One region of the Clostridium thermarum genome, then DNA from elsewhere that is predicted to be linked to it. Evidence: a T-box and tRNA genes for the amino acid it is inferred to sense, from the RefSeq annotation. Region 1 holds a T-box; the other holds one or more tRNA genes.
What was found. A T-box is a leader RNA that pairs with one kind of tRNA and senses whether it is charged. The one in region 1 lies ahead of alaS (alanine--tRNA ligase), so its partner is inferred to be a tRNA-Ala.

Region 1 (15,012 bases):
TATTTACAATCCCCAGTGCCTGAAGAGGTGATATTCTCATACTCTGACCAATTCCCAGCATAGATTCCGAGGAGTCTGCAAATTTAACATTCTTAACTTCATCATACTCCTCACCAAAGAGCTTTTTCAAGTTCAATCTATCAGAGGCTACTATGTCTCCGGTAACCTCATAGTTACCACTAAAATTTAGAACCTTGCTAAAGAGTCCCTGTTTCCTTGCCATGGTGTATATGTTTTTAAAACCCATTTTTGCTCCTAGATTTCCAAAGTAGGTGTTACAAGATTGTATGTAAGCTTCCTCCATATTTACTGTGCCATGGTTCTTTTCCTCTTCTTTACATTGAATCTCCTTATAAAGCCAGTTTTTATTTTGTTCTAAGGCGATCTCCTCCATGATGGTTTTAAAGATTGAACCTGGTTCAAAGCCGTTTTCCGTGGCAGAGCAAAGATTGATATTGGGCTTCCAGTCATCTCTCTGTACCATAGCCTTAATTTTACCGGTATCTGATTCCATAATTACCACGCCAATCTGATTATAGCTGCTCCATTCTTCCTTGTATAGCAAAGATTTTATTTTATCTTCCATCTCCTTGTCCGTGGTAAGTTTTATATTCACATTGTTTTCAGGAACAATATACTTTTCTTCACCAATTATGCCGTTTACATCCCTGTCAAAGGAAACTACAGGATACTTATTATCTTTAATTTTTTCCACTATAAAGCCTTCGATGGAATCCGCCTCTTTTTCATTGTTATTGGAATCCACAGGACTTGTCATTATGTTTTGATAAAGCCATGCATTAGAGCGGTCAACTTCGCTTTTTATAAAACAATATACTCCTTTTACATCCTTAATATCTTTAAGTTTATAGTAAGTTTCTTCGTCTACTTCATAGTACTTTTTATTACTAGTCATATTATATTTCAGCTCAGTCAAATCATAGTCCTTGTTATAGTTTCTAAGGGTATAAACCAGAGCATTTATTTTTGCCAGGTCAGTTTCCCTGTTATCCCTAATATAGCTGTTTACATCAACAACAAAATAATATTTTCTTATATAAGTCAGCATTTCCCTGCCGTTACTGTCCAGCAACATATATTTTATATTGCTTATGGGCTCCTCTATTAGATACTGCTTATCTGTCATAACACTTAGCTCCTGGCCCTGATATAGGTTTATATAAGCTATCCTAATAGTCAGTAACAAAAGGACTGCAATCATCAGAGCAGTGACTTTTATAGCCCGCAGCTTTATTGTTTGAAAAAACATAAATAAACCACCTCACCTCAGCTTAATTCTAGCCTAAGGTGAAGTGGCTTATACCTTTTTAATCTACTTTTTTCATTATGAGCATATCATTTTCGTAAAGTTTTTCTTCACATTTAAAGGTATAAAGCATTTGGGCCACTGGTGTAGCTTCTAACTTTTTACCTTCTAAATCTCTTATATCCTCAAATTTCACCTTAAAATCTCCGCCTACAGGCCTCAGAACTTCTGCAACATCTCCTTCAAAGACCTTATTTCTCTGCTCTATGGTTGCAATCTCCTTTTCTGGGTCATAGTTTCTTACAATTCCAACTATGTCATAATTTCTTATATACGAGGAGTTTTCATACACTTGCTTATTTTGATCTCCAAAATAAAAGCCGGTATAATACTGTCTGTGACTTACCTTATCTAAGTCTTCAAGCCACTTCTTGTTGAAGCTATAATTTTGCGGATCTTCCCAGAAGGCGTCCAAGGCTTCCCTGTAGACCTTAGTTACCACAGCTACATAGAAGGAACTCTTCATTCTTCCTTCAATTTTAAAGGACTGTACTCCTGCTGCAACCAATTCAGGTATATATTCAATCATACACAAATCCTTAGAGTTCATAATGTAGCTTCCCTTGTCATCCTCCAGAATCTCATATTTTTCTCCCGGCCTCTTTTCCTCTGTGAGGTAATACTTGTATCGGCAGGGCTGAGCACAGGCCCCTCTGTTGGCATCTCTACCGGTGAGGAAGTTAGATAACAGACATCTTCCGGAATAAGCCATGCACATGGACCCATGAACAAATGCTTCTATCTCAAGATCCAAGGGAAGTGCTTTTCTCATATCAATTACTTCCTTCATGGATAACTCTCTTGCAAGAACTATTCTCTTGATCCCCTGCTTATACCAAAACATAGCAGATCTATGGTTAACATTGTTGGCTTGAGTGCTTAAATGCAGTTCTAAATCCGGCACAACTTCCCTCGCAGTCATTATTATTCCTGGGTCCGCAACAATAGCCGCATCTACTTTTAGGTTATACAATTCTGTTAGATACTCTTCTAAACCGTTTAAATCCTCATTGTGTGGAAAAACATTTAATGCAACATAGGCTTTCTTGCCTCTGTCATGTGCATATTTTATACCTTCAGCCAGTTCTTCATTGCTAAAGTTATCTGCAAAGGCTCTCAAGTTCAGTTTATTTCCCCCAAGGTAAACAGCATCAGCGCCAAAGTCTATGGCTGTCTTCAGCTTTTCCAGATTACCTGCCGGTGCTAAGATTTCAGGCTTCTTCATGTTAATCCTCCTTACTTTTTATAACTGCTATACCATCCCCCATTGGAAGAATTGCAGTTATAAGTTTATCATCTTTGGTAATCATATCAATAAACTTTTTCATTCTTTTAACTATGGTTATTTTTCTTCTTATAACCAACTCTCTAGAGGCTACCATACCTTTATAGAGTACATTATCTGCTAAAATTACGCCATCTTTATTCAAAAGTCTCTGACAATGTGGAAAAAACTCATTGTAGTGTCCCTTGCCCGCATCAATAAATATCAGATCATATTTATCTACAAGCTTCTCAAGCACCTCAAGACAATCGCCACAGATTACATTTATTTTACCCTTAAGTCCAGCCTTCTCAATATTGGCACCGGCCAGAGCTATCATGTTTTCATCCCGCTCCACGGTGTCAACATGTTCAACAGAGCCATTACTGTTATACATAAGAATAGAAGAATAACCTATGGCTGTGCCCAGTTCCAAGATTCTCTTAGGCTTTATAATATTGATCATCAATTGAAGAAAGTTAGCTACTTCCTTATGGATAATTGGAACCTTATTCTCCTCTGCGTACTCTTCGAGTTCCTTAAGTAAACCTGCATTGTCCGGCACTAGCCCTCTGATATACTGCTCCATATAGTCATAAGTTATATTACTCATTCGTTTCCTCCATTTGTTAATTCGATTGGTACTTTAGAACTGCAGCATTGTGCTTTTCAAAGCTTTCGTTGAATTCATGGGTTCCATCATTCCTTGAGCAGAAGTACAAGTACTTTGTATCCTCAGGATTTAAGGCTGCTTCTATGGAGGCCTTACCAGGGTTACTGATTGGACCTACCGGAATGCCCGCTACCACATAGGTATTGTAAGGAGAATCAATCTTGTAATCATCCAGTGAAAGCTTTTCCTTATGCACCCCCAGAGCATACTGAACTGTAGGATCGGACTGCAGCGGCATTCCAATCTTTAATCTGTTTGCAAATACAGAAGATACCAGGGTCCTTTCCTCTTCCACTTTAACTTCTTTTTCTATAATGGAAGCCAAGGTTACTATTTTATCTATCTCATCTACCTCATCAAGGGATAATCCTACTTCCCCAATTTTTCTCTCAAAGTTATTGAGCATAATTTTAATTATAGCCCTTCCATCTTTTCCGCTTTCAACCTTTGTAAAATCATAGGTATCAGGGAAAAGGTATCCTTCTAAAGCATACTTTCTCTTCGAGTTATTCTTTATATATGGGGGTAATTCATATTTTAAGCAAGTGTCAACAAAATCCTGATAAGAAATAACACCCTTCTCCTCAAGGATCTTTCCAATTTCCTCTAAGTTTTTGCCCTCAGGTATCATAACTCTAACCACATTTGTGGGCAGACCTTGAAAATTTTTCAAAGTATCAAACATCTGAGCCAAGGTTGCATCTGCAGGTATCACTACATCACCTTGTTTTACAGAAAAGGAGACCTTGTTCAGCTTCATGTAAAGTCTAATTAACAATGAGTTTTTCAGATTTCCTTGGCTATTTAATCTGTTAATAACACCATTTAAAGTATCTCCGGACTTAATAGTCATCTTCAACTCAGTTGCATCAATATTTTTCAGAGGTTTATTAATGACACTTATGTAGTAACCTCTGCTGCCAATAATTATTACCATCACTACGATCCAAATGGTGGCTATGGTTTTTATCAACTTCTTTAACATTTAGTTCCCCCCATAAAATTCGTATACTATACCTCGTTTCTCCTAGCTGCTCTCTTTCTCATTTCTGCATTAAGAATCTTTTTCCTCATTCTTATAGTCTTTGGTGTAACTTCTACAAGTTCATCATTATTTATAAACTCCAAGCACTGTTCCAAGGACATCTTTCTAACAGGAGTTAGCTTTAAGGCCTCATCAGAACCGGAGGCACGAGTATTGCTTAGGTGCTTTTTCTTACATACATTAACCTCAATATCCTCTGCTCTTGAACATTCTCCGGCTATCATTCCCTCGTAAACTGGGGTACCCGGTTCTATAAACAGTGTTCCTCTTTCTTGTGCATTATATAAGCCATAGGTTATTGCTTCTCCGGTTTCAAATACCACTAAGGAACCTCTGGTTCTCTGTGGTATATCCCCTTTGTACTCCTCATAACCTTCAAATAGGCTGTTCATTATACCGTTGCCCTTTGTATCTGTAAGGAATTCGTTTCTAAAACCTATAAGACCTCTTGAAGGAATTAAGAATTCCAATCGTACATAACCGTTAACAGCTGAAGTCATGTTGAGCATTTCTCCCTTTCTTTGTCCAAGCTTTTGTATTACCGCTCCCATAAAATCTTCAGGTACATCTATTGTTAAGAATTCGATAGGCTCTAAGGTTTTCCCTTCTTTTTCTTTAAAAATAACTGAAGGTTTTGAAACTTGGAATTCATAGCCTTCTCTTCTCATTTGCTCTATTAAAATAGAAAGATGCAACTCACCTCTACCGCTTACCTTGAAGGTATCCGGAGAAAGCTCTTCTACTCTTAGACTTACATTAGTCTCTAATTCTCTCATCAGCCTATCTCTTAAATGTCTTGAAGTAACAAACTCTCCTTCTCTTCCTGCAAAAGGAGAATCATTCACAAGGAAATTCATACTGATGGTTGGCTCATCTATATCAACGAATGGAAGTGCTTCCGGTGCACTGCTGTCAGCAATGGTTTCACCGATATTAACCTCACCTAAACCGCTGACTGCCACTATATCTCCAAGCTTTGCTTCTTCAACTTCTACTCTCTTTAGTCCATTATATACATAAAGTGTGGATACTTTTACATTATGAGAGGAACCATCTCTGTGTAGAATTGTTACATTTTGATTTTTCCTGATTACTCCTCTTTCTATCTTACCAATGCATATTCTTCCTACATACTCGCTGGAATCTATGGTTGTAACCAGCAATTGAAGGGGCATATCTATATATCCTTCCGGAGCTTTTACTTTCTCAATAATTGTATTATACAAGGGTGCCATACTATCACTTTCATCATTGATATCCAATTTGGCATAACCTTCTCTTGCAGAGCAATATACTATTGGAAAGTCTAACTGCTCATCATCCGCTCCCAACTCAACGAATAGATCAAAAACCTCGTCGATTACTTCTGTGGGTCTTGCATCATGTCTGTCGATTTTATTGATGACAACTATAGGCTTTAACCCAAGCTCCAAGGCCTTTTTCAAAACGAACTTAGTTTGAGGCATAGTACCTTCATAGGCATCAACTACCAAAAGCACACTATCCACCATTTTTAAAACACGTTCTACTTCGCCACCGAAGTCCGCATGTCCAGGAGTATCTACTATATTTATCTTAATACCGTTATAGCTTATAGCAGTATTTTTTGACAGGATGGTAATTCCTCTTTCTCTTTCCAAGTCATTAGAGTCCATAACCCTTTCCTGAACTTTTTCATTGGTTCTGAAAACATTACTTTGTTTCAGCAAGGCATCAACTAAAGTAGTCTTACCATGGTCAACATGGGCAATTATAGCAATATTTCTTATATCTTCTCTGGTGTATTTATTCATATTAGCCTCCGTTTATTTAAATTGACTTTATATAACATACTATAAATTCATCAAAAATAAAATTGGATACAATGTACCCAATTTTACTGAAGTCATATTTATTCTAATATTATGGTCTATAATTGTCAACTTATTAAGAAAAATGTAACCCTATACAGCTTAAATTTCCATTATAATTGGAAGAATCATCGGTTTTCTCTTAGTTTTCTCATAAAGGAAGTTTCTCAGATCATCCTTAATATTTGTCTTCAGAGTTGCCCAATCAGTTATATGCTTTTCTTCACAATTTCTTAAAGTTTCCTTAACTACGAGTCTTGCTTCTTCCATTAAGTTTTCTGATTCTCTTACATATACAAAACCTCTGGATATAATATCGGGGCCGGCAATTACATTACCACTTTCTTTTTCAATAGTAACTACCACTGTTAAGATTCCATCTTGTGATAAGTGCTTTCTATCCCTAAGCACGATGTTTCCAACATCACCTACTCCAAGTCCATCTACAAAAACGTTGCCGGAGATTACTGTGCCATTTTTCTTTATACCATCCTTGTTTACTTCAATTACGTTACCTATATCTGCTATCAGGGTATTAGCAGGATTTAAACCAAGTTTTACAGCCAATTCAGCATGTTGTTTCAGGTGTCTGTATTCACCATGTACTGGTACGAAAAATTTAGGCTTAACAAGTGAATGCATAAGTTTTAATTCCTCCTGACAAGCATGACCAGATACATGGACATCTGCTAGTGATTCATAAATTACTTCTGCACCATTTTTAAACAGTTGATTAATAACTCTGGATACCAATTTCTCGTTACCAGGTATAGGTGAAGCAGAGATTATAACCATATCACCCTCCATGATGCTGACCTTTTTATGCTCATTGCTTGCAATCCTGGAAAGAGCAGACATCGTTTCTCCCTGGCTGCCAGTAGTTATTATTGTCACCTTATCCGGTGGATACTTATTGATAGTATCAATGCTGATAAAGTTATCTTTGTCAATATGGATATAGCCGAGTTCCGTACCAACAGCTACGATGTTTTCCAAGCTTCTTCCTGATACCGCTACCTTTCTGCCATATTTATTGGCTGCGGATATAATTTGCTGAATTCTGTGGATATTTGAGGCAAAGGTAGCTACAATAATTCTTCCCTTTGCAGCAGTAAAAAATCTCTCAAAAGTATCGCCAACAGTACTTTCCGACATGGTATAACCTGGACGTTCAACATTTGTACTGTCAGCCAACATTACAAGTACGCCTTTTCTTCCAAGTTCAGCAAATCTAGATAAGTCTATTACCTCTCCATCTATTGGGGTATAGTCTACTTTGAAATCACCGGTATGCAGCACAACTCCTAAAGGCGTATGAATCGCAATAGCCACCGAATCCGCAATACTATGGTTAGTCTTTATAAATTCTACTGAAACATTATTCAACTTTATTACATCCTTAGGACTTACTCTTTTAAGTTCTGTAACACTCAAAAGTCCATGTTCCTTAAGCTTCATTTCCACAATACCCAAGGTTAGCTTTGTTCCATATACCGGTACATTTATCTGTTTTAATACATAGGGTAGAGCCCCTATATGGTCCTCATGTCCATGGGTAAGGAATATCCCCTTAACCTTATCTGCATTCTTTATCAGATAGCTCACATCCGGAATTACTATATCAATTCCAAACATTTCTTCATCAGGGAATCTAAGCCCGCAATCTATTACTATTATCTCATCCTTATATTCAATAACGGTAAGGTTTTTTCCTATCTCATTAAGTCCCCCAAGAGGTATTATTTTGATCTTATCCTTATCCCTCCTCATTGAATCATCCTCCTTCTATTACTGTTCTTCCTTAGAGCACTCATAACAAATGCCAAAAAATCTGACACTATGATTTTTAATTTTGAACTTATATTTTTCTTCAATGTTTTGTTCCAGTATATCCAGTAAATCTCCTTCTACTTCTAATACTTTTGAACAATTATTACATATCAAATGATGATGTTGATGGTTTTCCTCTTCGTGAACAATTTCATATCTACTGATATTGTCACCGAGTTCTAATCTGCTCACTATGCCCAATTCTTCAAGCATAGCAATTGTTCTGTATACCGTAGCAAGCCCAATCTCGGCGCAATCTTCCTTTACCAGGTCATAAATTTCCTCAGCAGTAAGGTGCTTTCCCTCACTGCTGACGATACAGTCAACTATAGCCCTCCGTTGAGGAGTAAGCTTATAGCCCTTTGCTTTTAAGTTTTCTTTTAATCTTTTAACTTCATCAGCATGCATCTTAGCCATCTTTAATACCTCTTCAATATTAATTTAGGTCATCACCAGAAAAAATTGCCTCATAGGCTTCATTGACCATTTGAAATTCTTCCTCGTCTTCAATAGTAACTAAAATGTCATTGCCAGCCTCATCCTGTTCAATCTTAAGTGCTACCGCTTCATCTTCGTCACCATCAACAGGCACTACAATAACATACTCGTTTTCTTCAATGTCAAACTTAGTTATTACTTCGAATTCAGTTTCATTTCCTTCTTCGTCAGTCAATACGATTGATTCTACATCATTTTCCATATTTAACTCTCCTTTTCTATTAATATTTATTTATTTGACAATCTGTCAAGATAACCTTGTAAAATATACATAGCAGCTAATTTATCAACAATCTTTTTTCTCTTATTTCTGGATAGGTCAGCTTCCAGCATAACTCGGTGGGCTGCAACGGTCGTAAGCCTTTCGTCCCATGTATCCACCTTAATATTTAATCTTTCTTGGATTTTTTCAGCCAATTTTAAAACCTTTTCTCCTGATGGACCTATGGTGCCATTCATATTTTTGGGCAAACCCAATACAATAAGATCACAACCATATTCTACCACATATTTGTTTATTTCATCTATATCAACATTTACGCTTTTACGCTTTATTGTACAAATACCCTGCGCCGTTAACCCCAATGGGTCACTGACAGCCACTCCAATAGTTTTTTCACCAACATCTAGTCCTAGTATTCTCATAGTTCTCCATTCTTAAAATAAAAATGCCCTAAAAAGGGCACTTTTATTTTATACCTAAATAAGATTTTAAAACTTCTTCAAGAATTTCATCACGTTCCAGCTTTCTAACCAGAGCTCTGGCACCATTATAATTGGTTATATATGTAGGGTCTCCGGAAATTAGATAACCCACCAACTGGTTTACCGGATTATAGCCCTTTTCCTTCAGTGAATCATATACTTGAGTTAAAATTGCTTTAGTTAAATCCCTTTTATTGTTTATAAAATTAAACTGCATTGTGTAATCATTTTTATCCATATTAATCCTGTATAAAATCATGGTTATGATTTCTTACAGACTTCACCCCCTTGCTAGGAATACTTTAGCTTAAGGTATCATAATTAAGTATTAACTTCTTCATTATAATATATAATGGTAAACATTACTACACTTATATTATAAATGAAAATCATTTAAAAGTACACTATTTAACTAAAGTTTCTAATAACTTTTCAACAACATTCATTGCTTCCGGTAATTTTCCCGGCATTTTTCCTCCGGCTTGAGCCATATCTGGACGGCCACCGCCGCCGCCACCGGTTACTGCTGCTACGTCTTTGATGATTTTACCGCAGTGTACTCCCTTAGCCACAGCTTCCTTAGTTGCCATTGCCAGCAGAACTACTTTTTCATCAAAAGCACTTCCAAGAACAACAAGTCCGTTGTCTAACTTATTTCTCAGTCTATCTCCCAATTCTCTCAGGTTCTCACTGTCCATATTATCAACTACAGCAGCAATATATTTTACGCCTTTAACTTCTTTAATCTTATTTAGAAGTTCTCCTTCTGCGCCTTTAGCAAGCTCTTTCTTTAGTTCATTTATTTCCTTGTCTTTTTCTTTTAATTCCTGTACAAGAGCAGCAGATTTATTCACTACTTCTTTTGGATTACATTTTATTGTATTAGCAATGTCTTTTATAGTTGTAAGCTTTTCATTTAAGAACTTTATTGCATTAAAGCCTGTAATAGCCTCTATTCTTCTTATACCTGCAGCTACACCGCTTTCGGAGGTTATCTTAAAGAGGCCGATTTCACCGGAATTTGATACGTGAGTTCCACCGCAGAGCTCTATGCTGAAATCTCCAACGGAAACCACTCTTACAATATCACCGTATTTTTCGTCAAAGAGTGCCATAGCACCTTTTTCTCTTGCTGCTTCTATACCCATCTCTTCTGTTTCAACGGAAGTTGCTTCCATAATTTTTGCATTTACTATTTCTTCTACCCTGCTGATTTCTTCCTCAGTCATTGCAGTAAAGTGAGTAAAGTCGAATCTCAACTTATCTTCATCTACAAGAGAACCGGACTGATGTACATGGTCTCCCATCACTTCCTTGAGGGCTGCCTGTAGCATATGAGTTGCAGTATGGTTCTTTCTGATATTGTTTCTTCTAACTGAATCTACCTTAAGCTTTACTTCATTCCCCTGTTTTAAGCTTCCTTCCAGTACAGTTGCAAAATGTAGGGTCTTTCCTGCAACGCTCTTTTTGCAATCTTCTACCTCTGCTTTAAAATTATCGCTGTAAATTATACCCTTATCTCCTATCTGTCCCCCCATTTCAGCATAGAAAGGAGTTTCTTCCACAAGGATTATTCCCTTGTCTCCGGCCTCAAGGACCTCTGCAAACTCCTCATCCTTAATTAAAAGAGATACCTTTGAGCTATATTCTGTATGGTCATAACCTACAAAGTTTGTATTGTATTCAGCCGGTATTTTGTTTGTAATGCTGTCTTCGCTGCCCATATAGTTAGATTCGCCTCTTGCCTTTCTTGCTCTTTCCTTCTGCAGCTTCATTTCCACATTAAAAGCTTCCATATCCAGTCCAAGGCCCTTTTCAGCTAATATTTCCTCTGTCAATTCCACAGGGAAGCCATAGGTATCATAAAGTTTAAATACAAGCTCACCCTTCAGAACCTTTTCGCCGGACTTTTCTAATTCGGAAATATACTCAGCCAATATTCCCATACCGGAGTCAATTGTTTCTTCAAATCTTTCTTCTTCTATCTTTATTACATTCTTGATATAGTCCTTTTTCTCTTCTAATTCCGGATATGCACCTTTAGAATTTTCCACCACTATATCACATAGGTTATACAGGAAGGCACTGGTTAGACCAAGAAGTCTTCCATGTCTTGCAGCTCTTCTGAGGAGTCTTCTTAAAACATAGCCTCTTCCTTCATTTGATGGGAGCACTCCGTCGCAGATCATCATGCTTACACTTCTTATGTGGTCTGTAATGATTCTTATGGATACATCCTTTGCGGCATTTTCGCCGTACACAGTATTGGACACTCTACAAACTTCCTGTAAAATAGAATTTATTGTATCCACTTCAAATATAGTGTTCTTGCCTTGCATTAGGGCTGCCATTCTCTCCAAGCCCATACCGGTATCAATATTAGGATTGGCCAATCTATGGTATACACCATTTTCATCCTTATCAAATTGTGTAAATACAAGGTTCCAGAACTCTACTACTCTATCGGCATCAGCAGCTGCCTCAAATTCCTCGACAGTCTTTATTACCCCTACTCCTCTGTCGAAGTGAATCTCAGAACATGGTCCGCAGGGTCCCTGACCTATTTCCCAGAAGTTATCCTTCTTACCGAGACGGAAAATTCTTGAAGGATCTACATCTGTGCTCTTTGACCAAATTTCAAAGGCCTCATCATCTTCTTCATATATAGTAACATATAGCTTCTCTTTTGGAATTTCCAATACCTTAGTTACAAATTCCCAAGCCCATGGAATTACTTCTTCCTTAAAGTAGTCACCGAAGGAAAAATTACCAAGCATTTCGAAATAGGTAGCATGCCTTGATGTTTTTCCTACATTGTCGATATCACCAGTTCTTATACACTTTTGGCAGGTAGTTATTCTTGTCTTTGGTGGCTTTGCAAGCCCAGTGAAATATGGCTTTAACGGCGCCATACCTGCATTTATTAGTAACAGACTGTTATCATTTTTCGGAACCAGTGAAAAACTATCCAGTCTTAAATGTTCTTTGCTTTCAAAGAATTTCAAATAAGCTTCTCTAACTTCATTTAGGCCCATGAATCTCATGTGTATATCCTCCCTTAAATATAGTATTTATAAAATAAAAGGACTCTCATCCACAAGGGACGAAAGTCTATTTCGCGGTACCACCCTAATTACAGGAATAGAAATTCCTGCATCTCCTTAAAGAAAAGCTCAGAGACAGCTTCGATAAATCTATCAAGAAGTTCTCACCAACCACTTCCTCTCTGAATGAATCAATCAATCTACTAATTCTCGTCATCACTGATTATTAAATATATAGGCAAATTATAAATTATTCGAGATTTTATGTCAATAGCTTTAATACATGTAATAGTCTAAGTCTTCGAGAATCACCTTTACCATTACCGCCACCGGTACTGCCATTACCATGCCCACAAAGCCACCAACCTTTCCACCTGCTATGAGGAGCAAGATTATAAACAAGGGGTGTATATTTACAGTTTCTCCAGTGATTTTAGGTGATATAATATCACCCTCTATCTGCTGTATGAGATTCAAAAGGACCGCTGTCCATAGGGCTGTTTTTGGGGAGTCAATAAGTGCTACCAATACTGGTGGTACAGCTCCAAATAAGGGTCCAAAGTATGGAATCACATTGAAGATGCCATTGAGCAAGGATAGAAGCAGAGGAAAATCCACCCCGAGAGCCAACAACACAAAAAAGGTCATGATGCTTATTAGTGCACTTAACAGGAATTGGCTTAAAATATACTTTGACAGCATCAAATTTATATCCTTGGATAAATTTCTCATCACCGGTCGTTTTTTGTGCGGTATAAAGGCAATGAAATTCTTTCCTATTTTATGTCCATCTGACAAGATATAATAAACTAAAATCGGAATCACTGCAATGGATAAGAGGTTTCCGCTCTTTTCAAAAATGCAGTCAAAGGCATTCTCGCAAAATCCTGTTACCGCCTTTTCTATCTTACTCAAAGCTATGGTAATCACATTTTTAAAATATCTGTTGCTGGATAACTCCTCTATTCTTTTATTAATATTGTTGATTATCCCCTCAAATTCATCAAAGGTATTTCCTATATTTAAGGTTTCCCTTATTATATTTGGTATCAAAAATACAAGTATTACAGCAATACCAAGAAGCAAGCCCAGCAATATAACAATTGAAGATATTTTCTTTCCAATTCCTTTTTCTATTAACTTATCCTGTACAGGTTTTAAAGAATAGGCTATGACAAAGGCTATGAATAATGTACCCAGGACTTCTTTTATAATAGGATTAGTAGTCAGTAGAAATAATGCCAATAAAGAGACTGTTAAAATTAAGATATATCTCAAAACTTTATATTTTAAAATCCTATTCATAGTAATCAGCACCACTTATTTCATGTCTTAAACTTGTATAGCGAAAGTTCCCTTTTCCAAAATATAGAATGTTTTTATCTCCAAAAATCAGTTCATTTATAAGCAAAATTCCCTTACCTATTACGAGCTTTCTGATCATTCCCGGGCTGATGATAATGCCTCTAAGTTTAAACTTATTATCAAACAAAATGTCCTCTGCAATTCCAATTATATTGCCCTTGATGTCTGTTACCTCCATACCTTTTACCGCAGAGAAGGTCAAGAGTTTTTTTTCTGACATTTTGCCTATTATTATACTGCAATCATAATATATAATGTTCTCAATATATACAACTTTGTTTTTTCTTCTCAGTATACTGCCTCCAGATACAGAAAAACCCTGTACTTTCTTTTCATTAAAATTCACTATCACATCTGATACAATGCCGGCCTTCTTGCCATCACTATATAGAACATTCTTTGTCAAGAAATCCTTTAATCTGTACAACGACATAGTACAGCCCCTCTTCATCAATAATATACTTATTATTTCTCAATGAAGGGAATATCATACAACAAAAAGAAGCTGTCGCACTTAATATTTAAAGCGACAGCTTCTGCCTAATCTAACTTATTCACCATGAACATGATCATGTATATCATCATGTTCAACCATATCCCAAGGTTCCAAACCATGATTAATTCTATAGTCGTTTATGGCCTTGTGTATAGCTTCCTCAGCCAATACTGAACAATGCATTTTTACAGGTGGCAGACCATCTAATGCCTCTGCCACGGCTTTGTTTGTTAGCTTCCATGCTTCATCTAAAGTCTTACCCTTTATTAATTCAGTAGCCATACTTGAAGAAGCTATTGCCGAACCACAGCCATAGGTCTTAAACTTAACATCCTTAATAATATTGTCTTCAACCTTCAGGTATATTTTCATTATATCTCCGCATTTTGCGTTACCAACTTCACCTACTCCGTTTGCGTCTTCTATTTCTCCTACATTTCTTGGATTCCTGAAATGATCCATAACCTTTTCGCTATACATTGCTGCTTCCTCCCTTTTTAACTACTGACTCCCATAATGGTGACATATCTCTAAGTCTTTTTACTATGTTAGGAATAACTTCCAATACATAATCTACTTCTTCCTCTGTATTTCCTTCTCCAAGGCTTAGCCTTAAAGATCCGTGAGCAATTTCATGAGGTAATCCTATTGCCAAAAGTACATGAGAAGGATCTAAAGCCCCAGATGTGCAGGCACTACCGCTGGATGCGCAGATTCCCGCATCATCGAGAAGTAAAAGTACTGATTCTCCTTCGATGAATTCAAAACAAACATTGACATTACCCGGTAGTCTCTTGTCACCCTTAGGTCCATTTAATCTTGTATAAGGAACCTTTAGCAAACCTTCTACAAGCTTATCTCTTAGAGCTATCAGTTTTGCATTCTTTTCTTCTATATTAGCTGTTGCAAGTTCTA
Region 2 (4,634 bases), 1.7 Mb from region 1:
TCCTCCCAGGGTTAGTCGGGACCTAAGCCGAGGCCGAGAGGCGTAGGCGATGGACAATCGGTTGATATTCCGATACCACTATGACGCGTTATTACCGATGGGGTGACGCAGGAGGATAGGATGTGCCCACTATTGGATGTGGGTCTAAGCATCTAGGCAGAACAGATAGGCAAATCCGTCTGTTCAATGCTGAGGTGTGATGGGGAGCGAAATTTAGTAGCGAAGTATCTGATTCCACGCTGCCAAGAAAAGCCTCTAGGGAGTGAAGTAGTGCCCGTACCGCAAACCGACACAGGTAGGTGAGGAGAGAATCCTAAGACCAGCGGAAGAATTGCAGTTAAGGAACTCGGCAAATTGACCCCGTAACTTCGGGAGAAGGGGTGCCTACGCGAGTAGGCCGCAGAGAATAGGCCCAAGCAACTGTTTAGCAAAAACACAGGTCTCTGCTAAAGCGTAAGCTGATGTATAGGGGCTGACGCCTGCCCGGTGCTGGAAGGTTAAGGGGATTGCTTAGCGCAAGCGAAGGCATGAACTTAAGCCCCAGTAAACGGCGGCCGTAACTATAACGGTCCTAAGGTAGCGAAATTCCTTGTCGGGTAAGTTCCGACCCGCACGAATGGCGTAATGATTTGGGCACTGTCTCAACTGCAAATCCGGCGAAATTGTAGTGCAAGTGAAGATGCTTGCTACCCGCGATTGGACGGAAAGACCCCGTAGAGCTTTACTGTAGCTTAGCATTGAGTTTCGGTATTATCTGTACAGGATAGGTGGGAGACTTGGAAGCAAGGGCGTCAGCCTTTGTGGAGTCGACCTTGGGATACCACCCTGATGATACTGAGATTCTAACCGGACACCATGAAGCTGGTGACGGGACATTGTTAGGTGGGCAGTTTGACTGGGGCGGTCGCCTCCTAAAAAGTAACGGAGGCGCTCAAAGGTTCCCTCAGAACGGTTGGAAATCGTTCGTAGAGTGTAAAGGCAGAAGGGAGCCTGACTGCGACACCCACAAGTGGAGCAGGGACGAAAGTCGGACTTAGTGATCCGGTGGTACCTCGTGGGAGGGCCATCGCTCAACGGATAAAAGCTACCTCGGGGATAACAGGCTGATCTCCCCCAAGAGTCCACATCGACGGGGAGGTTTGGCACCTCGATGTCGGCTCGTCGCATCCTGGGGCTGAAGTAGGTCCCAAGGGTTGGGCTGTTCGCCCATTAAAGCGGCACGCGAGCTGGGTTCAGAACGTCGTGAGACAGTTCGGTCCCTATCCGTCGCGGGCGTAGGAAATTTGAGAGGAGCTGTCCTTAGTACGAGAGGACCGGGATGGACTGACCTCTGGTGTACCAGTTGTTCTGCCAGGAGCACCGCTGGGTAGCTATGTCGGGACGGGATAAACGCTGAAAGCATCTAAGCGTGAAGCCCACCTCAAGATAAGATTTCCCATGACGTAAGTCAGTAAGACCCCTTGAAGAACACAAGGTTGATAGGCTAGAGGTGTAAGCACAGCAATGTGTTAAGCTGACTAGTACTAATAGGTCGAGGACTTGACCTAAAACACATTCTTATGTGCAATTTTCAGAGAACAAGCTTCTCTAGTATCTGGTGATAATAGCGTGAGAGTTACACCCGTTCCCATTCCGAACACGATGGTTAAGACTCACAGCGCCGATGGTACTGCTCGGGAGACTGAGTGGAAGAGTAGGACGTTGCCAGGTTATGGATCTTTAGCTCAGTTGGTTAGAGCAACCGGCTCATAACCGGTTGGTCCGGGGTTCGAGTCCCTGAAGGTCCACCATTTGGGGGTATAGCTCAGCTGGGAGAGCACCTGCCTTGCACGCAGGGGGTCAAGAGTTCGAATCTCTTTATCTCCACCATAAGAAAACCATGAACTTTTGTTCATGGTTTTTTATTTTATTTGTTAATATATATTAAAAAATATAAAATAAAATTATAGCAATTTAAATACTAACAAATATGAGGTGAATTATGGGACTTTATAGGGTAAAGCAATTTATATGGGCTGCCTTTAGTAAAGTAACAAAGGATGACATAGAATATGTGAATTGTATTCTAGATACTGAAGAGCAAAAGTTATTTTTCATGTTATCAGTATCAGAACAAAAGCACTGTATTAGAGTAGCCCATGATGTTGAAAAGTTTTTAGAAGATATCAAGGATAAATCAGCCTTGTCTATAAGTAAAGAAGATTTTAAAAAAGTTGCTTTGCTTCATGATATAGGTAAAATAGAGAAAAGAATAAATATAATAGATAAATCGTTATTAGTAATAATGAACAAAATTTCACCAAGTAATCTCAGAAGGTTAACGAAGGTTAAAAAAGTGGATGTATACTTTAACCATGCTGAAAAGGGGTATGAAATTCTAAAAGAACTAAAGAGATATGATGATAGATTTCTATACTTAGTGAGAAATCATCATAACAATGGTATAATAAATGATGAGGAATTAGATATATTAAAGCATGCGGATGGCCTAAACTAAATAAGATAATAGGGTGGTGAGAGAATGAATTCAAAGGAAAGAAGAAAGTATATATTAAATAAGTTGAGATCCGATAATGAACCTCAGAAAGGACATATACTAGCCTCAGAAATGGGGGTAACAAGACAAGTAATTGTAAAGGACATTGCCATATTAAGAGCAGAGGGAGAAAATATTATAGCTACACCAGAAGGTTACATTATACCATCGAATTATTCTTATAAGGTTAAAAGATTAATAGCCGTATGCCATAAAAGAGAGGATATTGAGGAAGAGCTAAAAATTATAACTAAGTATGGAGCAACTATAGAGGATGTTATTGTTGAACACCCTCTATATGGTGAAATAAAAGGAATGTTGATGGTTAAGAACTTAAAAGATGTTGAAAGCTTTATGGAGAAATTTAATAAAGAAAAGGCCCAGCCCTTATCGGGACTAACCGGCGGGGTTCATATGCATACAATTGTAGCTGACAGTGAGGGTACCATAGACGCCGTATTAAGTGAATTAAAAGAAAAGGGATACTTAGCCTGTGATTAATTTGCAGAATTGCTAAGCCTATAAATAGGAGGACGACTATGGATTATGATGTATTAGTACTAGGTGGAGGAATCATAGGCTGTGCTGTAGCCTATGAGCTATCAAAATATAGTTTAAATATAGCATTAATAGAAAAGGATTATGATATTGCCGATGATGTAGCTTTGACCAATACAGCTATTGTTTATGACGGAATGGAATGTGAAGATACTCTAATGGCAAAGCTTGAGTTTATGGGAAATTCGATGTTCAGTGAAATAACTAAGAAATTTAACATACCATTTAAACGATGTGGTTCACTGATAACAGCAGAAGGGGCTAAAGGTGTAGAACAAATAGAAAAAATGTATAAAAGTGCTCAACAAAGAGGCATTGATTACGTGGAGCTACTTTCAGGAGATGAAGCAAGGACAAAGGAATCATCTCTGAGTAAAAGTGTTGTAAAAGCCTTATATTCGCCAAATACAGGGGTTGTATGCCCGTATGACCTTGCTATAGCCTATGGAGAGGTAGCTTTTGATAATGGAGTCATTTTCAGATTATCTGAAGAGGTCGTTGACATAGAAAGTATATCTAAAGGAGTAAGGGTTACTACAAATAAAAATAAGTTCACTTGTAAGGTAGTGGTTAATACTACACCTGGTGATCATTATAGTATCGATGCGGACAGAAAACTAGCCTATAAACAGGAAGAATATATTAATTATTTTGTATTAGAAGAGGAAGAGAAGGATACCTATTCAAAAATAGTATTTTCACTTGGAGAAGATGGAGATACGGCATACTACATAAATACGCTAATGGAACATAACTTGGTTTCTGTAAGGACAAAGAAAGTACTAAATCTTGAGGAAACACTGAATAAGGCTGTGAGTCTAGTTGGTGAGGTAGATAAAAATCAAATCGATAGCTTTTATTCTTCACCTTATAGGAGTGATGTAATGATAATTGATGACAGTTATTTAAACAATGGTTATGTTAGGATAACCGGTAACCATTATGGACAGGTAACTATGACACCTTCTATAGCAAAGATGGTATGCGAAACTATAGTTGGCAATTTAAATGCAAAGCTAAGAAAAAACTTTAAAGATAGCCGAAGAGATGTATTTAGGTTTAGAGAATTACCTAACGATGAAAGGCAAAACTTAATAAAGTTAGATAAAAAATACGGAAATATTATATGTACCTGTCAAATGATAACCGAGGGAGAAATTGTAGACAGCATTAGAAGACCTTTAGGAGCAAGAACTCTTGAAGGAATACAGAGAAGAACTGGAGCAACTTTAGGAAGATGTAAGGGATCCTATTGCTTAAATAAAATAATTTCAATATTAGCTAGGGAAACTAATAGGCATGTTACAGAGATTGTTTTGGATTCAAAGAAGTCTAAAATTATATTAAACAGAATTAAGGAGTTTGACAGTGTGTGAGGGATGTATGGGTATGGAATATGGGAAGCAAAATGATAAAGAGAGAAAAGAGGTATTAACTACCCTTGTGAGGGTAAAAGGTTCTGGAGCCGTTAAGGTTGTACCAGTAAAAAGTACTGCACCAATAGATAGAAGCTTATGGCTGGAGTGTTCAAAGGCTCTAA

Region 2: it has a tRNA-Ala gene. The T-box ahead of alaS (alanine--tRNA ligase) is inferred to sense a tRNA for this amino acid. The anticodon was not compared.

The regions. Positions count from the first base shown of each region.
Region 1 covers NZ_CP040924.1:1,698,044-1,713,055, reverse strand. Annotated here, with positions in the region: gene FHY60_RS07760 (penicillin-binding transpeptidase domain-containing protein) at 1-1,270, opposite strand, end outside; gene FHY60_RS07755 (peptidase U32 family protein) at 1,329-2,552, opposite strand; gene FHY60_RS07750 (O-methyltransferase) at 2,554-3,204, opposite strand; gene mltG (endolytic transglycosylase MltG) at 3,221-4,249, opposite strand; gene typA (translational GTPase TypA) at 4,276-6,102, opposite strand; gene FHY60_RS07735 (ribonuclease J) at 6,262-7,929, opposite strand; gene FHY60_RS07730 (Fur family transcriptional regulator) at 7,948-8,406, opposite strand; gene FHY60_RS07725 (DUF1292 domain-containing protein) at 8,426-8,689, opposite strand; gene ruvX (Holliday junction resolvase RuvX) at 8,716-9,132, opposite strand; gene FHY60_RS07715 (IreB family regulatory phosphoprotein) at 9,176-9,430, opposite strand; gene alaS (alanine--tRNA ligase) at 9,597-12,236, opposite strand; T-box leader at 12,289-12,462, opposite strand; gene FHY60_RS07705 (AI-2E family transporter) at 12,513-13,514, opposite strand; gene FHY60_RS07700 (PRC-barrel domain-containing protein) at 13,534-14,034, opposite strand; gene nifU (Fe-S cluster assembly scaffold protein NifU) at 14,152-14,577, opposite strand; gene nifS (cysteine desulfurase NifS) at 14,570-15,012, opposite strand, start outside.
Region 2 covers NZ_CP040924.1:12,849-17,482, forward strand. Annotated here, with positions in the region: rRNA gene FHY60_RS00045 (23S ribosomal RNA) at 1-1,547, shown strand, start outside; rRNA gene rrf (5S ribosomal RNA) at 1,594-1,710, shown strand; tRNA gene FHY60_RS00055 (tRNA-Ile) at 1,714-1,790, shown strand; tRNA gene FHY60_RS00060 (tRNA-Ala) at 1,794-1,869, shown strand; gene FHY60_RS00065 (HD domain-containing protein) at 1,982-2,497, shown strand; gene FHY60_RS00070 (transcription repressor NadR) at 2,522-3,037, shown strand; gene FHY60_RS00075 (NAD(P)/FAD-dependent oxidoreductase) at 3,076-4,470, shown strand; gene FHY60_RS00080 (DUF1667 domain-containing protein) at 4,484-4,634, shown strand, end outside.